4 regions of the Streptomyces sp. NPDC058579 genome follow, and region 1 is predicted to be linked to each of the others. Evidence: riboswitches for the same ligand, from Rfam matches in the RefSeq annotation. Region 1 holds a riboswitch; each other region holds the start of a gene.

Region 1 (4,582 bases):
CAGTTCACCTTCCGTTCACTCAGGTTGCCTACGTTCGTCCAGCCACTGACGTCAAACGATTGCCTGGGTAAATGGAACACATCACGCTGCTGCTCGCGATTGTGGTCGTGACAGCTCTCGTGTTCGATTTCACGAACGGTTTCCACGACACCGCCAACGCGATGGCGACGACCATCTCGACCGGTGCCCTCAAGCCCAAGACCGCGGTGGCCATGTCCGCCGTGCTCAACCTGGTCGGTGCCTTCCTGTCCGTCGAGGTCGCCAAGACGATCTCCGGCGGGATCATCAACGAACAGGGCATTCGTACTGAAGTGATCTTCGCGGCGCTCGTCGGCGCCATCCTCTGGAATCTGCTGACCTGGCTCCTGGGTCTGCCGTCCAGCTCCTCCCACGCACTCTTCGGCGGACTGATCGGCGCGGCCGTGATGTCGGCCGGCTGGTCGGCCGTCAACGGCTCGACCGTGGTCAGCAAGGTCCTGATCCCCGCGATCGCCGCGCCGCTCGTCGCCGGCCTCGCCGCGATGGCGGCCACCAAGCTGACGTACAAGCTCGGCTCCAAGACGGAGACGAAGGCCACCGCAAAGGGCTTCCGGGCCGGCCAGATCGCCTCCGCCGGTCTCGTCTCCCTCGCCCACGGCACCAACGACGCGCAGAAGACGATGGGTGTCATCACCCTCGCCCTGGTCACCGGCGGCGTCCTCGCCCCCGGCTCCAACCCCCCGATGTGGGTCGTCGTCTCCGCCGGTATCGCCATCGCGCTCGGCACCTACCTCGGCGGCTGGCGCATCATCCGCACCATGGGCAAGGGCCTCACCGACCTCCAGCCGCAGCAGGGCTTCGCCGCCCAGACCAGCGCGGCCACGGTCATCCTGGCCTCGTCCAACCTGGGCTTCTCGCTCTCCACCACGCAGTCCTGCTCCGGCGCCGTGATGGGCGCGGGCCTCGGCCGCAAGGGCGGTGTCGTCCGCTGGTCGACCGCCACCCGGATGTTCGTCGCCTGGGGTCTGACCCTGCCCGCCGCGGGCCTGGTCGGCGCCGGCGCCGAGTTCCTCACCAAGCAGGGCCCCTGGGGCGTCGCCGTCGTCGCGGTCCTCCTGGTCGCCGGCTCGGCGGTCATCTGGGCGCTCTCCCGCCGCAAGCCGGTCGACCACCACAACGTCACGGCCGACGAGATCGACGGCGAGCCCGCGGGCGTCGTGACCACCGCCATCGCGGCCGTCACCCCGCCGGCCCCCGCCGGTTCCTTCGCCACCGTCGCGGACGACGACCTCAAGACCACCATCCCCTCGCCGGCCCCCACGGACCCGGCAGCCCCCGCCGCCTCGGCCGCGGTGTAAGGAACCAACGACATGAAGATCGACTGGGCAGCTCTCGGCTCCGTCTTCGGAGTCAGCCTCGTGGCGACCGTCGCCCTCGTGGGCCTCTTCACCCTCGGCATCATCGGCCTCTCCAAGCAGGAGCAGGCCGCGGCCCAGGGCGGCTCCGCGGCCATGGCGCGCACCGGCGCGTACGCCTGCTTCGCGCTCTGCGCGGCGGCCGTCGCGTACGGCATCTATCTGATCGTCGTCTGACGACGATCCCGCTCCGCCGGCCGGGCGGGTCGCACCTTCGGGTGCGGCCCGCCCGGTCGTCGTTTCACCGGGTCCGTGTGGTGCTTCGCACAGTGTCCCGCCGCAGGTCAAGCGTGAGTTGACGGGTGTTCGCACACGTGGTGGACTTCCGGGGCCATTACGGCGGCAAACAGAGGAAGCCCGGTGCGAATCCGGCGCGGTCCCGCCACTGTGACCGGGGAGTCGCTCCCCCGGGAGCCAGGAACTCTCGCCGCCGGTCACGTCGAGCCAGGGCGCGGACCCTGAGTGAGGACACAGCGCCATGCCCGGCCGCAGTGCTGCCCCAGGTGTATTCGCTTACGGCGCGGCCGCCGGCCTTGCCGCCGATCTGATCGTCGGCGACCCCCGCCGCGGCCACCCGGTCGCCGCGTTCGGGCGCGCCGCAGGGGCCGTCGAGAAGCTGCTCTGGCGCGACCACCGCGGGTGGGGCGCGCTGCACACCGCCGTCTGTGTCACGGGCGCCGCGGGCGCCGCCGCGCTGGCCGCCCGTACCGTACGTGACCACCCCCGGGCCTCCGCCGCGCTGACCGCCGCCGCCGTGTGGGCCGTCGTCGGCGGGACGACCCTGGGCCGGGAGGCCCGCGCGATCGGCGGGGCGCTCGCCGCCGGCGACCTGGACGTGGCCCGGGAGCGGCTCCCCCATCTCTGCGGGCGCGATCCGCAGTCCCTGGACGGTCCGGCAATGGCCCGCGCGGTCGTGGAGTCCGTCGCCGAGAACACCTCCGACGCCGTCGTAGGGGCCCTGGTCTGGGGCGCGGTCGCGGGCGTACCGGGCCTGGTCGGCTTCCGGGCGGTGAACACCCTGGACGCCATGGTCGGCCACCGGTCGGCACGGTACCGGCGGTTCGGCTGGGCCTCGGCCCGGCTCGACGACGTGGCCGGCTGGCCGGGCGCCCGGCTGACCGCCGCGCTGGCGACGGTGGCCGGGGGCGATCCGCGGGGGGCGGTACGCGCCTGGAAGGCGGACGCGGCGAAGCACCCGAGCCCCAACGCCGGCCCGGTGGAGGCCTCCTTCGCGGGGGCGCTCGGGGTACGGCTCGGCGGGACGCTGTCGTACGGCGGCCGGGTCGAGCACCGGCCCGTACTGAACGGGGAGGGACGGGCCGTGGAGGTCGCGGACATCGAACGGGCGGTCCGGCTCTCGCGCCGGGTGACGGGGCTTACGCTCGCCGTCTGTGTGGGCGGACGGATCGTGGCGGGCGCGCTGAAGGCGCGTGCGGTGAAGCGGAGGACGATATGAGGGGCGGCGGGCTGCTGGTCGCCGGGACCACGTCCGACGCGGGCAAGAGCGTCGTCACGGCGGGCATCTGCCGCTGGCTGGTCCGGCAGGGCGTGAAGGTCGCCCCGTTCAAGGGCCAGAACATGTCCCTGAACTCCTTCGTGACCCGGGAGGGCGCGGAGATCGGCCGGGCACAGGCCATGCAGGCCCAGGCGGCCCGGGTCGAGCCGACCGCGCTGATGAACCCGGTCCTCCTGAAGCCGGGCAGCGACCGCTCCAGCCAGGTCGTCCTGATGGGCAAGCCGGTGGGCGAGTTGAGCGCGCGCGGCTACCACGGGGGGCGGCAGAAGGAGCTCTTCGAGCCGGTGATGGCGTGCCTGGAGGAGCTGCGGGGCACGTATGACGCCGTGATCTGCGAGGGGGCGGGCAGTCCGGCCGAGATCAACCTGCGCCGGACCGACATCGTGAACATGGGCATCGCGCGGGCCGCGCGGCTGCCGGTGCTCGTGGTCGGGGACATCGACCGGGGCGGGGTGTTCGCCCAGTTCTTCGGCACGACGGCGCTGCTCGCGCCGGAGGACCAGGAGCTGATCGCGGGCTATCTCGTGAACAAGTTCCGCGGCGACGTGACCCTGCTCGAGCCGGGGCTCGACATGCTGCTGGGGCTGACCGGGCGGCGTACGTACGGTGTCCTGCCGTACGCGCACGGGCTCGGCATCGACGAGGAGGACGGACTGCGGGTCTCCCTGCGGGGCGCGGTCCGCGAGTCGGTCGTCGCGCCGCCGGTCGGCTCGGACGTGCTGCGGGTCGCCGTGTGCGCCGTACCGCTGATGTCGAACTTCACGGACGTGGACGCGCTGGCGGCCGAACCGGGCGTCGTCGTGCGGTTCGTGGACCGGGCCGAGGAGCTGGTCGACGCGGACCTGGTGATCGTGCCGGGCACCCGGGGCACGGTGAAGGCCCTCGCGTGGCTGCGCGAACGCGGGCTCGCGGACGCGTTGGCCCGGCGCGCGGCGGAGGGCCGGCCGGTGCTCGGCATCTGCGGCGGCTTCCAGGCGCTCGGGGAGCGGATCGAGGACGAGGTCGAGTCGAAGGCCGGCACGGTCGACGGGCTCGGGCTGCTGCCGGTACGGGTCCGGTTCGCGGCCGAGAAGACGCTCGCGCGGCCGGTCGGCGAGGCGCTCGGTGAGCGGGTGGAGGGGTACGAGATCCACCACGGGGTCGCGGAGGTCCTTGGCGGGGACCCGTTCCTGGACGGGTGCCGGGTCGGCGCGGTCTGGGGCACGCACTGGCACGGCTCGCTGGAGAGCGACGGCTTCCGCCGGGCGTTCCTGCGGGAGGTCGCGGCGGCGGCCGGGCGGCGCTTCGTCCCGGCCCCGGACACGTCGTTCGGGACGCTCCGCGAGGAGCAGCTGGACCGGCTCGGGGACCTGATCGAGGAACACGCCGACACGGACGCGCTGCTGCGGCTGATCGAGCACGGGGCGCCGGCGGGGCTGCCGTTCGTGCCGCCGGGGGCGCCGTGAGCTGCGCCCGGCCTTCGGCCGGGCTTGGGTTCCCACCCGCACCGCCCGTGCGGCATGGAGAACAGAGGTGCGGGTGGCCCCTGTGCGTGGTCACTCACCATCGGCGACCGCGGGCCGTCGCACATCGACAAGAACGTCAGCGAACCGAACTCGAAGAGAGGACCACCCGATGAGCACCCGGTATCCGTTCACCGCCGTCGTCGGTATGGACGACCTGCGCCTCGCGC
Region 2 (4,582 bases), on a different contig from region 1:
GTGGTCCTGGGCGAAGTCGAGGGTGGTCTCGACCAGGGCCCGCTGGTCCTCGGTGAGCAGGGTCGTGGTCATGGTCGCTCAGCCCATCGTGGGGAGGGTGAAGCTCGCGCCGTCGCGGAGCCCGGCGGGCCAGCGCGAGGTCACGGTCTTGGTGCGGGTGTAGAAGCGGATGGCGTCCGGTCCGTGCTGGTTCAGGTCGCCGAAGCCGGACCGCTTCCAGCCGCCGAAGGTGTGGTACGCCACCGGCACCGGGATGGGCACGTTGACGCCGACCATGCCGGTGTCGACGCGCCGGGTGAAGTCGCGGGCGGTGTCGCCGTCGCGCGTGAAGATCGCCACGCCGTTGCCGTAGAGGTGCTCGCTGGGCAGCCGCAGGGCCTCCTCGTAGTCGGCGGCGCGGACCACGCAGAGCACGGGGCCGAAGATCTCCTCCTGGTACACGCGCATGTCAGGGGTGACCCGGTCGAAGAGGGAGGCCCCGGCGAAGAAGCCGCCCTCGTGCCCGGGGAGGACGAAGTCGCGTCCGTCGACGACGAGTTCGGCGCCCTCCTCGACCCCGATGCCGATGTACTTACGGACCCGGTCGACGGCGTCCGGGCCGACCATCGGACCGAAGTCGGCGTCCGCGTCGTCGCTGCGGCCGATCCTCAGCTCGCCGATGCGCTCCTTCAGCCGGGCGACGAGGGCGTCGGCGGTGTCCTCGCCGACGGGGACGGCCACCGAGACGGCCATGCACCGCTCGCCGGCCGAGCCGTAGCCGGCGCCGATGAGGGCGTCCACGGCCTGGTCGAGGTCGGCGTCCGGCATCACGATCATGTGGTTCTTGGCGCCGCCGAAGCACTGGGCGCGCTTGCCGTGGGCGGCGGCGGTGGCGTAGACGTGCGCGGCGACGGGGGTGGAACCGACGAAGCCGAGGGCGGCGACGCGGGGATCGTCGAGGAGGGTGTCGACGGCGTCCTTGCCGCCGTTGACGACGTTCAGGACGCCCGCGGGCAGCCCCGCCTCCAGGAAGAGCTCGGCGAGCCGCAGCGGTACGGAGGGGTCGCGCTCCGAGGGCTTGAGGATGAAGGCGTTTCCGCAGGCCAGGGCGGGGGCGGCCTTCCAGAGCGGGATCATCGCGGGGAAGTTGAACGGGGTGATGCCGGCGACGACGCCGAGCGGGGAGCGCAGCGAATGGACGTCGATGCCGGTCCCGGCGTTGTCGGTGAACTCTCCCTTGAGCAGGTGCGGGATGCCGGCGGCGAACTCCACGACCTCCAGGCCGCGTTGGAGGTCTCCGTGGGCGTCGGCGACGGTCTTGCCGTGCTCGGAGGAGAGCAGCCGGGCCAGGTCGTCCTTCTCCTGCTCGACGAGCTGGAGGAAGCGCAGGAGGACGCGTGCGCGGCGCTGCGGGTTCCAGGCGGCCCAGTCACGCTGCGCCCGGGCGGCGTCGGCGATGGCCGCCTCGGTCTCGGCCCGGTTCGCGAGGGGCACGCGGGCCTGGACCTCGCCGGTGTTGGGGTCGTACACGTCGCCGTAGGCGCCCGAGGTTCCCGGGGTGTGCCTGCCGCCGATGAAGTGGGTCAACTCGCGGACGGGGGTGGTGTCTTGTGCGCGGACCATGAGTGCCTGCTCTCGTCAGGTGATCCGGATGGCGCGCCGGAGGACCGCCACGACCGCGAACGCCGGTGGGCGTGATTCATCGCGGGGTGGTGGTCGCCTACGGCGCGAGAGCGCGAATGGCGAGGCGCCGTCAGGTCCTGACGGTCGTGTGGTGGTGGGGTCCTACTCGACGGGGTCCTCGACGGGCGGGTGCCCGTCGGCCGGATCCGCGGGGAGTGTGCGGGCGCACCGGTGCCATGCGTGTCAGCTCCATCCTCGTGGACAACACGGAACATCCCGCGGCCGGTATCCTGACTCCCGGATCAGCGCGCGCCGTCCGCCTTCCCGACATCACTCGTCAGTGGCGTGCTGCTCGACGGCGTACTCCCCGGTCACAGTGGCGGGACCGCGCCGGAATCACACCGGCTTCCCTGCACCGCGGGCCTTCGCCGCGACTATATAGTTGGACGTCCTAGTAAATCCACCCCCGGCCGGGTGAACCTGCGGCATCCCTTAGTAGAGCGGAGTCGCCCGGAGCTTCAAGACCTGCTCGGAGAGGGCAAGGTCACAGCGGTGTGCACTGCTGTCATCTGAGCGAGCTGTCCTAACATCCGAGCATGACAGTCCTTCCCGACGACGGGCTCGCCCTCGCCGCCGAATTCCCCGACGCGTCCCGTGAACAGTGGCAGCACCTGGTAGCCGGGGTGCTGCGCAAGTCGGGCAAGGACGTCGAGGGCCCGGCGGCCGAGGACGCCCTGTCCACCGCCCTGGAGGACGCGCTCCGCGTCCGTCCCCTCTATGCCGCCGAGGACACCGCCCCCGAGCCCGGCCTGCCCGGCTTCGCGCCCTTCGTACGATCCGGGCGCGCCGAGGGGAACACGGTCGGCGGCTGGGACGTGCGCCAGCGGCACACCACCGCCGACACCGGGACGGTCCTCGCCGACCTGGAGAACGGCGTCACCTCGCTCTGGCTGGTCGTCGGCGAGGGCGGCATCCCCCTGGGGAGCCTCGGCCGGACCCTCGACGGCGTCTACCTCGACCTCGCGCCCGTCGTCCTCGACGCGGGGCAGGACGTGGAGGAGGCCGCGCGCGAGCTGCTCGGACTGTACGAGGAGCGGGGCGTCGCCCCGGAGGCCGCGCGCGGCAACCTGGGCGCCGACCCCCTCGGCCTGGAGGCCCGCACCGGCCGGCCCTACGACCCCTCCCCCGCCGTCGGGCTCGCCCTGCGCTGCGCCGAGGAGTACCCGGGCCTGCGGGCGCTGACCGTGGACGCGCTGCCGTACCACGAGGCCGGCGGCTCGGCCGCGCAGGAGCTGGGGTGCGCCCTCGCGACCGGCGTCGCGTACCTGCGGCAGCTCACGGAAGCCGGACTCTCCGTCGAACAGGCCCTCGGGCAGCTGGAGTTCCGCTACGCGGCCACCGCCGACCAGTTCCTCACGATCGCCAAGTTGCGTGCCGCGCGCAGGCTCTGGGCCCGGGTGGCCGAGGTCAGCGGGGCGAGCGGTGCGGGCGCACAGCGGCAGCACGCGGTGACCTCTCCCGTGATGATGTCCCGCCGCGACCCCTGGGTGAACATGCTCCGCACCACCGTGGCCACGCTGGCCGCGGGCGTGGGCGGCGCCGAATCCGTCACCGTCCTTCCGTTCGACCACGCGCTCGGCCTGCCGGACGCGTTCGCGCGGCGCATCGCCCGCAACACCTCGACCATCCTCGTCGAGGAGTCGCACCTCGCACGGGTCATCGACCCGGCGGGCGGCTCCTGGTACGTGGAGCGCCTGACGGACGAACTCGCCCACGCGGGCTGGGAGTTCTTCCAGACCGTCGAGAGCGCGGGCGGCCAGGCCGCCGCGCTGCGCTCCGGGTTGATCGGGGACCGGCTCGCCGAGACCTGGTCGGCCCGCAGCGCGAAGCTCGCCAAGCGCCGCGAACCCGTCACCGGCGTCAGCGAGTTCCCGAACCTCGCCGAGAAGCCCGTCGTCCGCGAGCCCGCGCCCGAGCCGCCGTCCGGCGGGCTCCCGCGGGTCCGTCGCGACGACGCGTTCGAGGCGCTGCGCGCCCGTTCCGACGCGCACCTCGCCGCGACCGGCGCCCGGCCGCGGATCTACCTCGCCACGCTCGGCCCCGCCGCCGCGCACACGGCACGCGCCACGTTCGCCGCCAACCTCTTCCAGGCGGGCGGCATCGAGGCCGTCGCCGAGGGCACCTTCGAGGAGAGCGGGGCGAGCGAGGCGTGCCTCTGCTCCAGCGACGCGCTCTACGAGGAGCAGGCGGAGGAACGCGCGCGCGAACTGCGGGCCGAAGGCGCGGGGCATGTGCTCCTCGCCGGCCGGCCCGCGCAGTACGCGGGTGTCGACAGCTATGTCTTCGCGGGCTGCGACACGGTCGCCGTGCTCGTCGCCACCCTTGACCGGATGGGAGTGTCCTGATGTCCGTCCCCGACTTCTCCGGGATCGAGCTGGGTACCCCGGCCGCCGACGGAAGCGCCGACGAATGGCGCACCGCCGTGAAGAAGGCCGCCGGCGGTGACGACCTGCTCTGGGAGACCCCGGAGGGCATCGCGGTCAAGCCGCTGTACACCGGCCAGGACCTGGAGGGCCTCGACTTCCTGGGGACGTACCCGGGCATGGCGCCGTACCTGCGGGGCCCGTACCCGACGATGTACGTCAACCAGCCCTGGACGATCCGTCAGTACGCCGGCTTCTCCACGGCCGAGGAGTCCAACGCCTTCTACCGGCGCAATCTGGCGGCCGGTCAGAAGGGGCTCTCGGTCGCCTTCGACCTGCCCACGCACCGGGGTTACGACAGCGACCACCCGCGCGTGACCGGTGACGTCGGCATGGCGGGCGTGGCGATCGACTCGATCTACGACATGCGCCAGCTCTTCGACGGCATCCCGCTGGACAAGATGACGGTGTCGATGACGATGAACGGCGCGGTGCTGCCCGTGCTCGCGCTGTACATCGTCGCGGCGGAGGAACAGGGCGTACCGCCCGAGAAGTTG
Region 3 (4,582 bases), on a different contig from region 1:
CGAGATGCGCAGCGTGACGTCGACGCGCGGGCGGCCCAGCTCGGCGAGCGGGATGGCCTCCAGGCCGTTCACCCGGCGCGAGGCGTCGTCCCAGGTCGGGCGGACGCCGAGCAGCGCGAGCGCCTCCGCCACGTCGTCGCCGGCCGTGCGCATCGCGCTCGTACCCCACAAGGAGAGGCCGACGGAGGTCGGCCACTCGCCGTTGTCGGAGCGGTAGCGCTCCAGGAGCGAGTCGGCGAGCGCCTGGCCGGTCTCCCACGCGAGACGGGAGGGGACGGCCTTGGGGTCGACGGAGTAGAAGTTCCGGCCGGTCGGGAGCACGTTGACCAGGCCCCGGAGGGGCGAGCCCGAGGGGCCGGCGGGCACGAAGCCGCCGTTCAACGCGTGGACGGCGTGGGTGAGTTCGTCGGTCGTGGCGGCCAGGCGCGGGACGACCTGCTCGCACGCGAAGCGGAGGACCGCGGCGACATCGGGGCCGTGCGCGGCGGCGACCGACGCGACCGCGTCCACCGACCAGTCCGCCGACTCCATCGCCTCGACCAGCTCGCGCGCCGTCGCCTCCGCCTCGTCGGCGGTGGTCCGGGTCGCGGCCGACTCGTCCAGGCCGAGCGCCTCGCGGAGACCCGGCAGGGCCTGCGTACCGCCCCAGATCTGGCGGGCGCGCAGGATCGAGAGCACGAGGTTGACCCGCTCGGGGCCGGTCGGCGCCCCGCCGAGCACGTGCAGACCGTCGCGGATCTGCGCGTCCTTGACCTCGCAGAGCCAGCCGTCCACGTGCAGCAGGAAGTCGTCGAAGCCGTCGTCCTCCGGGCGGTCCTCCATCCCCAGGTCGTGGTCGAGCTTCGCCGCCTGGATCAGCGTCCAGATCTGCGCCCGGATCGCGGGCAGCTTGGAGGGGTCCATGGAGGAGATCTGCGCGTACTCGTCGAGCAGCTGCTCCAGGCGCGCGATGTCGCCGTACGAGTCGGCGCGGGCCATCGGCGGCACCAGGTGGTCGACGAGCGTGGCGTGCACGCGCCGCTTGGCCTGCGTGCCCTCGCCCGGGTCGTTGACCAGGAACGGGTAGATCAGCGGGATGTCGCCGAGCGCCGCGTCCGGGCCGCACGCGGCCGACAGGCCCGCGTTCTTGCCCGGCAGCCACTCCAGGTTGCCGTGCTTGCCGAGGTGGACCATCGCGTCCGCCCCGAAGCCCCCGTCCTCGGCGCGCGCCGCGATCCAGCGGTAGGCGGCCAAGTAGTGGTGGGACGGCGGGAGATCGGGGTCGTGGTAGATCGCGATCGGGTTCTCGCCGAAGCCGCGCGGCGGCTGGATGAGGATCAGCAGGTTCCCGCGCCGCAGCGCGGCGAGGACGATGTCGCCCTCCGGGTTGCGGGACCGGTCGAGGAACATCTCGCCGGGCGCCGGGCCCCAGTGCTCCTCGACGCCCTCGCGCAGCTCGGCCGGGAGGGTCGCGTACCAGCGCTTGTAGTCGGCCGCCGGGATGCGGACGGGGTTGCGGGCCAGCTGCTCCTCGGTCAGCCAGTCCTGGTCGTGGCCGCCGGCCTCGATCAGGGCGTAGATCAGCTCGTCGCCGTCGCCGGAGACCAGGCCCGGGATCTCGGCCTCGGCCCCGAAGTCGTACCCCTCGGCGATCAGCCGCCGCAGGAGGGCGACGGCGGAGGCGGGGGTGTCCAGGCCGACCGCGTTGCCGATCCGGGAGTGCTTCGTCGGGTACGCGGAGAGGACGAGCGCGAGCTTCTTCTCGGCGTTCGGGATGTGCCGCAGCCGGGCGTGGCGCACGGCGATCCCGGCGACGCGGGCGGCGCGCTCGGTGTCGGCGACGTACGCCGGGAGACCGTCCTCGTCGATCTCCTTGAAGGAGAACGGGACGGTGATCAGGCGGCCGTCGAACTCGGGCACGGCGATCTGGCTGGCAGCGTCCAGCGGCGAGAGACCCTCGTCGCTCTCCTCCCAGGCCGCGCGCGAACCGGTCAGGCAGAGCGCCTGCAGGATCGGTACGTCGAGGGCGGCGAGCGCGCCCGCGTCCCAGGCGTCCTCGTCGCCGCCGGCCTGCGCCTCGGCGGGCTTGGTGCCACCGGCGGCGAGGACCGTGGTGACGATCGCGTCGGCGCGCTTGAGCGTCTCGATCAGCTCGGGCTCGGGGGCGCGCAGGGAGGCGACGTAGAGCGGCAGGGCGCGGGCGCCGGCGTCCTCGATCGCCTCGCAGAGGGAGTCGACGAAGGCGGTGTTGCCGCTCATGTGGTGGGCGCGGTAGTACAGCACGGCGACGGTCGGGCCGTCGGTCGTCCGGGGCTTGCGCTCCAGCGGCCCCCAGGTCGGCGCGGCGGCCGGGGCCTCGAAGCCGTGGCCGGTCAGCAGCACGGTGTCGGAGAGGAACCGGGCGAGCTGCTCCAGGTTGGCCGGGCCGCCGTGCGCCAGGTAGGCGTGGGCCTCGGTGGCCACGCCGACGGGGACGGTGGAGGTCTCCATGAGCTGGGCGTCGGGGGCCTGTTCGCCGGAGAGCACGACCAGCGGCTTTCCGGCGGCGCGCAGCGCGTCGAGGCCGTCCTCCCAGGCCCGCAGCCCGCCGAGGAGCCGGACGAGCACGAGGTCGGCGCCGTCGAGGAGCCCGGGCAGGTCGTCCAGGGTCAGCCGGGAGGGGTTGGCGAACCGGTACTCGACCGGACGGCCGGCCGCGCGGGCGCTGAGCAGGTCGGTGTCGGAGTGCGACAGCAACAGAATTCGCATGCGTGCGCAGGCCTTCCTCGGGGTTGTCCGCGCCCCGGGTGGTCGTGTGGACGGCAGGAGTTCCTGACTCACCGGGCCCCTTCCGGGACCCGGCTCACAGTGGCGGGACCGCGCCGGATTCTCACCGGGCTTCCTCCCCGGGGTCCTGGGACCCCATGCCGATCTGCATAGTAGATCGTGCCTCTTCGGGGCCGGGTCTTGCCCGCCGGCGACGTGGGTATGCTCGCCGCCATGCCGCCCACCCCACCCACAACACCCAAGCCGGGCGAACCGCCCGTACGGGACCGTGGTGACGCCTGCCCCGGGGCGCTTCGGCTGCATGCCGCCGACGACGGGCGGCTCGCTCGACTTCGGCTGCCCGCAGGGGTGTTGACGGCACGTCAGGTACTCGTACTGGCATCGGTGGCGGAGGAGCTCGGCGACGGGCGGGTCAGTGTCACGTCGCGGGGGAACGTGGAGCTGCGCGGGCTCGGTGAGGGGTGCGGGGGCGAGCTGGCCGGGCGGCTCTCGGACGCCGGGCTGCTGCCCTCCCAGACCCATGAGCGGGTCCGGAACATCGTGGCCTCCCCGGCGGCCGGGCTCGACGGACTCGGCCACGGTGACGTGCAGTTGTGGGCCCGCGAGCTGGACGCGCTGCTGTGCGCGCGGCCGTGGACGGCGGCCCTGTCCGGCCGGTTCCTCTTCGTCCTGGACGACGGGCGGGGCGATGTGGCGGGGCTCGGCGGGGATGTGACGTTGGTCGCAGGACGGGGTTCGGTACGGGTACGGGTGGGCCGGCGGGACTTCCTGGTCCCCGCCGCCGACGCGCCCCGGGCCGCGCTCGCCGCCGCCGGGGCCTTCCTGGACGCCGCCCGCACAGCCGGGAACGGTGCCTGGCGGGTGCGGGAGCTGCCCGAGGGGCACGAGCCGGATCTGGCGGGCGCCCTCGCGGGGGCCGGGATCGCGGCGGAGGCTGTACCGGCATCGGAGCCCGTGTCGGCATCGGAGACCGTATCTGCGACCGCACCGCCACCCGCTGCCCCGCACGCTCCCGGGCTCCTCGGTGCGCACGCCCTGCACGTCCTCGCGCCCCTCGGGCGGCTGACCGCCGCCCAGCTGCGGGCGCTCGCCGCGAGCGGCGGCGAGGTGCGGCTCACCCCCTGGCGCGGGGCCGTCGTCACCGGCTTCGCCGACCGGACCGCCGTCGCGAGCCGGCTGCGCGAGCTCGACGCGTACGGGCTCATCACCGACCCCCGCTCCCCCTGGGCGGGCGTCGGCGCCTGCACCGGGCTTCCCGGCTGCGCCAAGTCCCTCGCCGATGTCCGCGCGGACGCCGTCCCGGGCGACGCCGTCCCGGACGCCGTTCCTGGCCTCCGCGGGCTGCTCCCCGTCCACTTCTCCGGGTGCGAGCGGCGCTGCGGCCACCCGCAGGCCCCCGCGTGGGTCGACGTCGTCGCCACCGGCGAGGGCGCGTACCTCGTCGATGGGCGCCCCACCCTCCGTACCGACCTCCCCGAAGCCGTCGCGGCGGCCCGCGTCCCCTCAGCAACCACGAGATGAGCGAGAGCACCAGGATGTTCGACTACGAGAAGGACGGCGCGGAGATCTACCGCCGGTCCTTTGCCACGATCCGCGCCGAGGCGGACCTCGGGGGGCTGCCCGCCGACGTCGCCCAGGTCGCCGTCCGCATGATCCACGCCTGCGGCATGACCGACCTCGTCCGAGACATCGCGCACTCCCCGCAGGTCGTCTCCCGCGCCCGCGCCGCCCTGCGCGCCGGGGCGCCGATCCTGTGCGACGCGCAGATGGTCGCCAGCGGCGTCACCCGCAAGCGGCTGCCCGCCGACAACGAGGTCGTCTGCACGCTCTCCGACCC
Region 4 (4,582 bases), on a different contig from region 1:
CTGGCGCGGACGGGCGACCAGCTGCAGGGCATCAAGAAGGGCGTCCTGGAGCTGGCCGACGTGATCGCCGTCAACAAGGCGGACGGGCCGCACGAACGCGACGCCCGCGCCGCCGCCCGCGAACTGTCGGGCGCGCTCCGGCTGATGCACGCCGCGGACGCCGCGTGGACGCCACCGGTCCTGCACTGCAGCGCCCGCGAGTCGACGGGGCTCGACACCGTCTGGCACCGGCTCGAACAGCACCGCACCCTGCTCGACTCGACCGGCCGGCTCGCCGCCCGGCGCAGGGACCAGCAGGTCGACTGGGCCTGGACGATGGTCAGGGACGAGCTGCTCGGCCGCCTGCACGCCCACCCTTCCGTCCGCGCGGTGGCACCCGACGTCGAACGGCAGCTGAGGGACGGCGTGTTGACGGCGACCACGGCCGCGGAGCGGCTGCTCCGGGCGTTCGAGGAGCCGACGGACACACAGTAGGGCTGATGGCCGGCTGGGGCCCGGGAGGAGAACTCCCGGGCCCCAGGCCGTTCATGGAACCTCAGACGCCCCAGCGCAGGGCGATCGTGTCGCCCACGTTGATCACCTTGGCGCGGTCGGCGCCCGCGAAGGCGGAGCCGTCGACGCTCACCTTCCAGGTGCTGCCCCCGCCGTTGGCCTTGCCGTTGACGGCGGTGATGGTGCCGCTGCCCGCCGAGGGCGTCACGCTCGTGACGCAGCCGGCCGGAGCGGCGGCGCCGATCGCCGCATCGAGCACGGCGCCGAGCGTGGTCGTCGCCCCGGTGGGCGTGAGGGAGACCGAGCACACCTTCAGGCTCCCCGCCCCGTCGTCGACCGTGAGGGCCAGCTTGGTGGCCGTACCCGCGGTGAACGAGGACTGCGCGACCCACTGCGGCGCGCCCGGGGTGACGGGGACGGGCGGGGCCGCCGTGAAGCCGCCGCCTGCGACGGCGCGCAGCGCGTCGATGGAGGAGTACGCGGACGGAGTGGTGTCGGCGGGCTTGTACTTGAAGCCGCCGCCCGGGTTGAACTGGTTGGCGATGAGGAAGTCCACCGGCGTCTTGCCCGCGGAGGTGAGGAAGTCGCCCGTCTGCGGGTTGATGCCGCAGGCGTTCAGGCCCGAGACGCCCCAGCCGTTGGAGTTGGTGTTCACCCCGTAGAGGGAGGTGAACGCACCGGAGTTGAGGACGAGCTTGGACTTCAGGAAGTTCTTCGCCTGCACGATGTCCGGGTCGGTGTTCGGGACGCCCGACACGCACAGCGCGGCCATCGCGGCCCCGGTCATGTCGATGTCGCCGGGCTGGTTGAGCGCGGTGGGGTTGCCCTCGGCCTTGCTGAACGTCCAGCCGCCGTCCACGTGTTGGTTGGCCCGGATGCGGGTCACGAGCGAGTCGGTCAGCGCCTGGGGGACGCGGGCGGTGCCCGCCTGCGTCTTGGCGCCGCCGAGTGCGAGAGCCGCGAAGACGGTCCCGTTGAAGTTGCCCGAGGGTCCGAAGTAGCCCGGCTCGGCCGTCTGCCAGTAGCCGTAGACGTTCGCTATGAGGTTGCGGGAGGCGGAGACCCGGGCCGGGTCGATGCCGGCGGCGTACGCGTTGAGGGTGCCGCGCTCGTAGTCGGTGACGACCGGCGTGGCCGAGGGCCAGCCGGACGTGGACAGCAGATTGCGGTAGACGGTTCTCGCGTTCTTCGTCGTGTCACCGCCCGGCGCGACGTCGACGACGGCCGTACCGGCGGCGGCGAACGCGCTGAACGCCCACTCGTTGGACAGTCCGGAGCCGGCGTACGAACCGTCCGCGGCCTGCAGGGACTTGAGATACGCCACACCGTTCGTCTTGGAGGTGGCGATCTGTGCGGGGCTCGAGGTCGCGAAGGCGGGCAGGGTGGTCAGCGCGAAGGCGCCGAGCGCGGCGGGCAGGGCGAGCGCGAGACGGCGCTGCGAGCGGGGACGGGGCATGGACTGCTCCTGGGTCGGGGGACGCCGACCGGTCCCGGAGCCGTACCGCGCCGTGCGTGGGCACGGCCGGGGAACGGGATTCGCCGGGGGCCGCCGTCCGGAACGCGTGGTCGACTTCCTGAACTTGCTCGCCCCATGGGCATTCGGGCTCGGGAACCGGTCTCGGCCGTCCCATACCGCTGCGCGTCAGCCCCGGCTTCTCACCGGGTTCCCCCATGTGGCAGCCCTGGACGCTACCCCAGGGGTCAGCAGTGCGCCAGCGACCCTCGGAGGGGGACGGGCGACGCGGTCCTCCAGGGCTGCCGATGAGAGCCACGCCACCTTGACGGCCCGCCCGAATCCGTGTTCCATTCCGGCTGATAAGCACTCAGCTCCAGGGGAAGCCGGTCGAATTCCGGCGCTGACCCGCAACCGTAGGCCCGGCTCACATCCCGGGCGAGCCGGATTGCCTGGGGTGAAAGTCAGTTGAGCGAGGAACGCCGTCGCGGACTACGGCGTGGTCGACACCGCCCCTTGGTGCCTGCGCACCGGGGCGTACCGCCACGTGCGCAGCCGTCCGGCAGGGACGAGGGGCCACGGTGGTGACCGCACAGCGGGCGAGACGATGGACGGGGTCCGGTCGACGGCCCCTGTCGTTGGTGACGGCGTTCCTCCTGGCTCTCGCCGCCGCCGTGGGCTTCCTCTCGCTGCCGAACTCCGCGAGCGCCGACCCGATCGAGGACTGCACGGCCACCACCGGCGCTGTCGTGGCCGTGGACTTCGGCCCCTTCGGCGGCACCGTGGAACGCGGCTGCGACACCAGCCCCTCCACCGGCTACGAACTCCTCCGGGACGCCGGGTTCACCACGAAGGGCACCGAGCACGACGGCCCGGCGTTCATCTGCCGGATCGGGTACGGACCCTTCAACTCCGGTACGGAGTACCCCACCCCGGACAAGGAGGCGTGCGTCCTCACGCCACAGGCGACCGCGTACTGGTCGTACTGGATCGCCTCCCCGGGCCAGAAGAACTGGTCGTACAGCCCGCTCGGCGCGATGGCCCGCACGCTGAAGCCGGGTGACGTGGACGCCTGGGTCTACGGCGGCACCGACGTCGGCGGCACCACCGGCCGGCCCACCTTCACCCCCGACGACGTCCGGGCCGGCGGGGGCACGACTCCGGAGCCCACCGAGACGACGAACCCGCCCGTTCCGCCGGGTGACGTGGACGTGGCCGCCGCCACCGGGTGGATCAACGGGCGCCTCACGGACGGCGAACGGGTCGTCGACGAGGGCGCCGAGACCGCGAACCACATGCTCACCGCCGAGGCCGCCCTCGCGCTCGCGGCGGCCGACCGGGAGAGCCCGGTCGCGCGCAAGGCCGCGGCGTTCCTGGCCACTCCCGCGCAGACAGACGCGTACGCCTACCCGAACGGCACCGACCAGGCCCCTGACGCCACCGCGGCGGCCCGCCTCGCGCTCGTCGCCGAGGCGACCGGGCTCGACCCGCGCGACTTCGGCGGTCACGACCTGCTCGGCGACCTCATGACGTACGTCTGCCCCAGCGGCCTGGAGGCGCCCGAACCGGTGCCGGGCTGCTTCACCAAGGGCGACTTCCGGACCGCCTTCCAGTCCGAGGGCCAGGCGCTTGCCGTCATCGCCCTGCTCAACGGCGGGGTGACGCCCCCGGCCGACGCGGTCAGCCGGCTCACGGTCCTCCAGTGCGAGGACGGCGGGTTCAGCACGATCTTCATCAGGGCCGGTGACTGGTGCGACAGCGACGCCAGTTCGACCGGACTGATCACGCTGGCCCTGAAGCTGGCGGGCGGTCACGACGCGACGGTCGCCAAGGGCCGGGAGTGGCTGAAGAAGTCCCAGCTCCCGACGGGCGGCTGGCCCGCGGCCTCGTACATGACCGTCGGCAGCGCGCACCCCACCGCCTGGGCGGCCCAGGCCCTGCGCGCCTTCGGCGACACCGCCCAGGCGGACGCGGGCGTCTCGTGGCTCTCCCGGCAGCAACTGCCGGACGGGGCCTTCGCCTTCGAGGAAGGCGCGACCGACCCGCTGCTCTTCGCGACGGCATCGGCGGCGATCGCGGGGGCGAAGACGGACTTGGTGGCGGTGACGACGAAGACGGCGACGCCTACGCCTACTCCGACACCCACGCCTACGCCGACCCCGACGCCCACTCCGACGCCGACACCCACTCCCACGCCCACCCCCGCGCCGGGTGACGGGCCGGACCTGCGGAAGGGCACGGCGTACCTCACCGGCCCCGCCCGCCTCCTCCAGGGCCGCTACTACGAGAACGCCCCCGGCAGCGGCTTCGCCGACTTCGGCCTGACGATCGACGGCGCGTACGCCCTCGCCGCCACGGGCGAGGACAACGCGGCCCTGCGCGCGATCGTCGACTTCCTGGACAAGGGCGGCAAGGACGGCACCGGCCGGACCGTGCACGACTGGACCAAGATCGGTACCAAGTACGCGGGCGGCGGCTCCATCGGCAAGGCGGCGCTCCTGGCCGAGACCGTCGGCCGCGACCCGCGCGCCTTCGGCGGCAAGGACCTGATCGCCGCGCTCGCCACGGCGGTCTGCCCCGCCAAGACCCCGGCACCGGACCGCTCCTGCGCCGCCAAGGGCGCCTACACCAACGCCA

Evidence for each region. A riboswitch is a leader RNA that binds a small molecule or an ion and turns the genes downstream of it on or off. The one in region 1 is predicted to bind cobalamin.
Region 2: linked by a shared signal. The riboswitch ahead of ACFWRO_RS05000 (CoA-acylating methylmalonate-semialdehyde dehydrogenase) and the one ahead of ACFWRO_RS25050 (cobalamin biosynthesis protein) in region 1 are both predicted to bind cobalamin.
Region 3: linked by a shared signal. The riboswitch ahead of cobN (cobaltochelatase subunit CobN) and the one ahead of ACFWRO_RS25050 (cobalamin biosynthesis protein) in region 1 are both predicted to bind cobalamin.
Region 4: linked by a shared signal. The riboswitch ahead of ACFWRO_RS04975 (prenyltransferase/squalene oxidase repeat-containing protein) and the one ahead of ACFWRO_RS25050 (cobalamin biosynthesis protein) in region 1 are both predicted to bind cobalamin.

Annotation. Positions count from the first base shown of each region.
Region 1 is NZ_JBHXPI010000026.1:16,345-20,926, reverse strand. It holds gene ACFWRO_RS25060 (anion permease) at 72-1,337, shown strand; gene ACFWRO_RS25055 (hypothetical protein) at 1,350-1,571, shown strand; cobalamin riboswitch at 1,696-1,841, shown strand; gene ACFWRO_RS25050 (cobalamin biosynthesis protein) at 1,873-2,850, shown strand; gene ACFWRO_RS25045 (cobyric acid synthase) at 2,847-4,355, shown strand; gene ACFWRO_RS25040 (putative cobaltochelatase) at 4,525-4,582, shown strand, end outside.
Region 2 is NZ_JBHXPI010000002.1:471,807-476,388, reverse strand. It holds gene ACFWRO_RS05005 (acyl-CoA dehydrogenase family protein) at 1-72, opposite strand, end outside; gene ACFWRO_RS05000 (CoA-acylating methylmalonate-semialdehyde dehydrogenase) at 79-1,602, opposite strand; cobalamin riboswitch at 1,865-2,050, opposite strand; gene ACFWRO_RS04995 (methylmalonyl-CoA mutase family protein) at 2,199-4,007, shown strand; gene scpA (methylmalonyl-CoA mutase) at 4,007-4,582, shown strand, end outside.
Region 3 is NZ_JBHXPI010000001.1:249,573-254,154, forward strand. It holds gene cobN (cobaltochelatase subunit CobN) at 1-2,727, opposite strand, end outside; cobalamin riboswitch at 2,764-2,903, opposite strand; gene ACFWRO_RS01205 (cobalamin biosynthesis protein CobG) at 2,947-4,266, shown strand; gene ACFWRO_RS01210 (precorrin-8X methylmutase) at 4,281-4,582, shown strand, end outside.
Region 4 is NZ_JBHXPI010000002.1:465,114-469,695, reverse strand. It holds gene meaB (methylmalonyl Co-A mutase-associated GTPase MeaB) at 1-474, shown strand, start outside; gene ACFWRO_RS04980 (hypothetical protein) at 536-1,948, opposite strand; cobalamin riboswitch at 2,086-2,162, opposite strand; cobalamin riboswitch at 2,282-2,420, shown strand; gene ACFWRO_RS04975 (prenyltransferase/squalene oxidase repeat-containing protein) at 2,587-4,582, shown strand, end outside.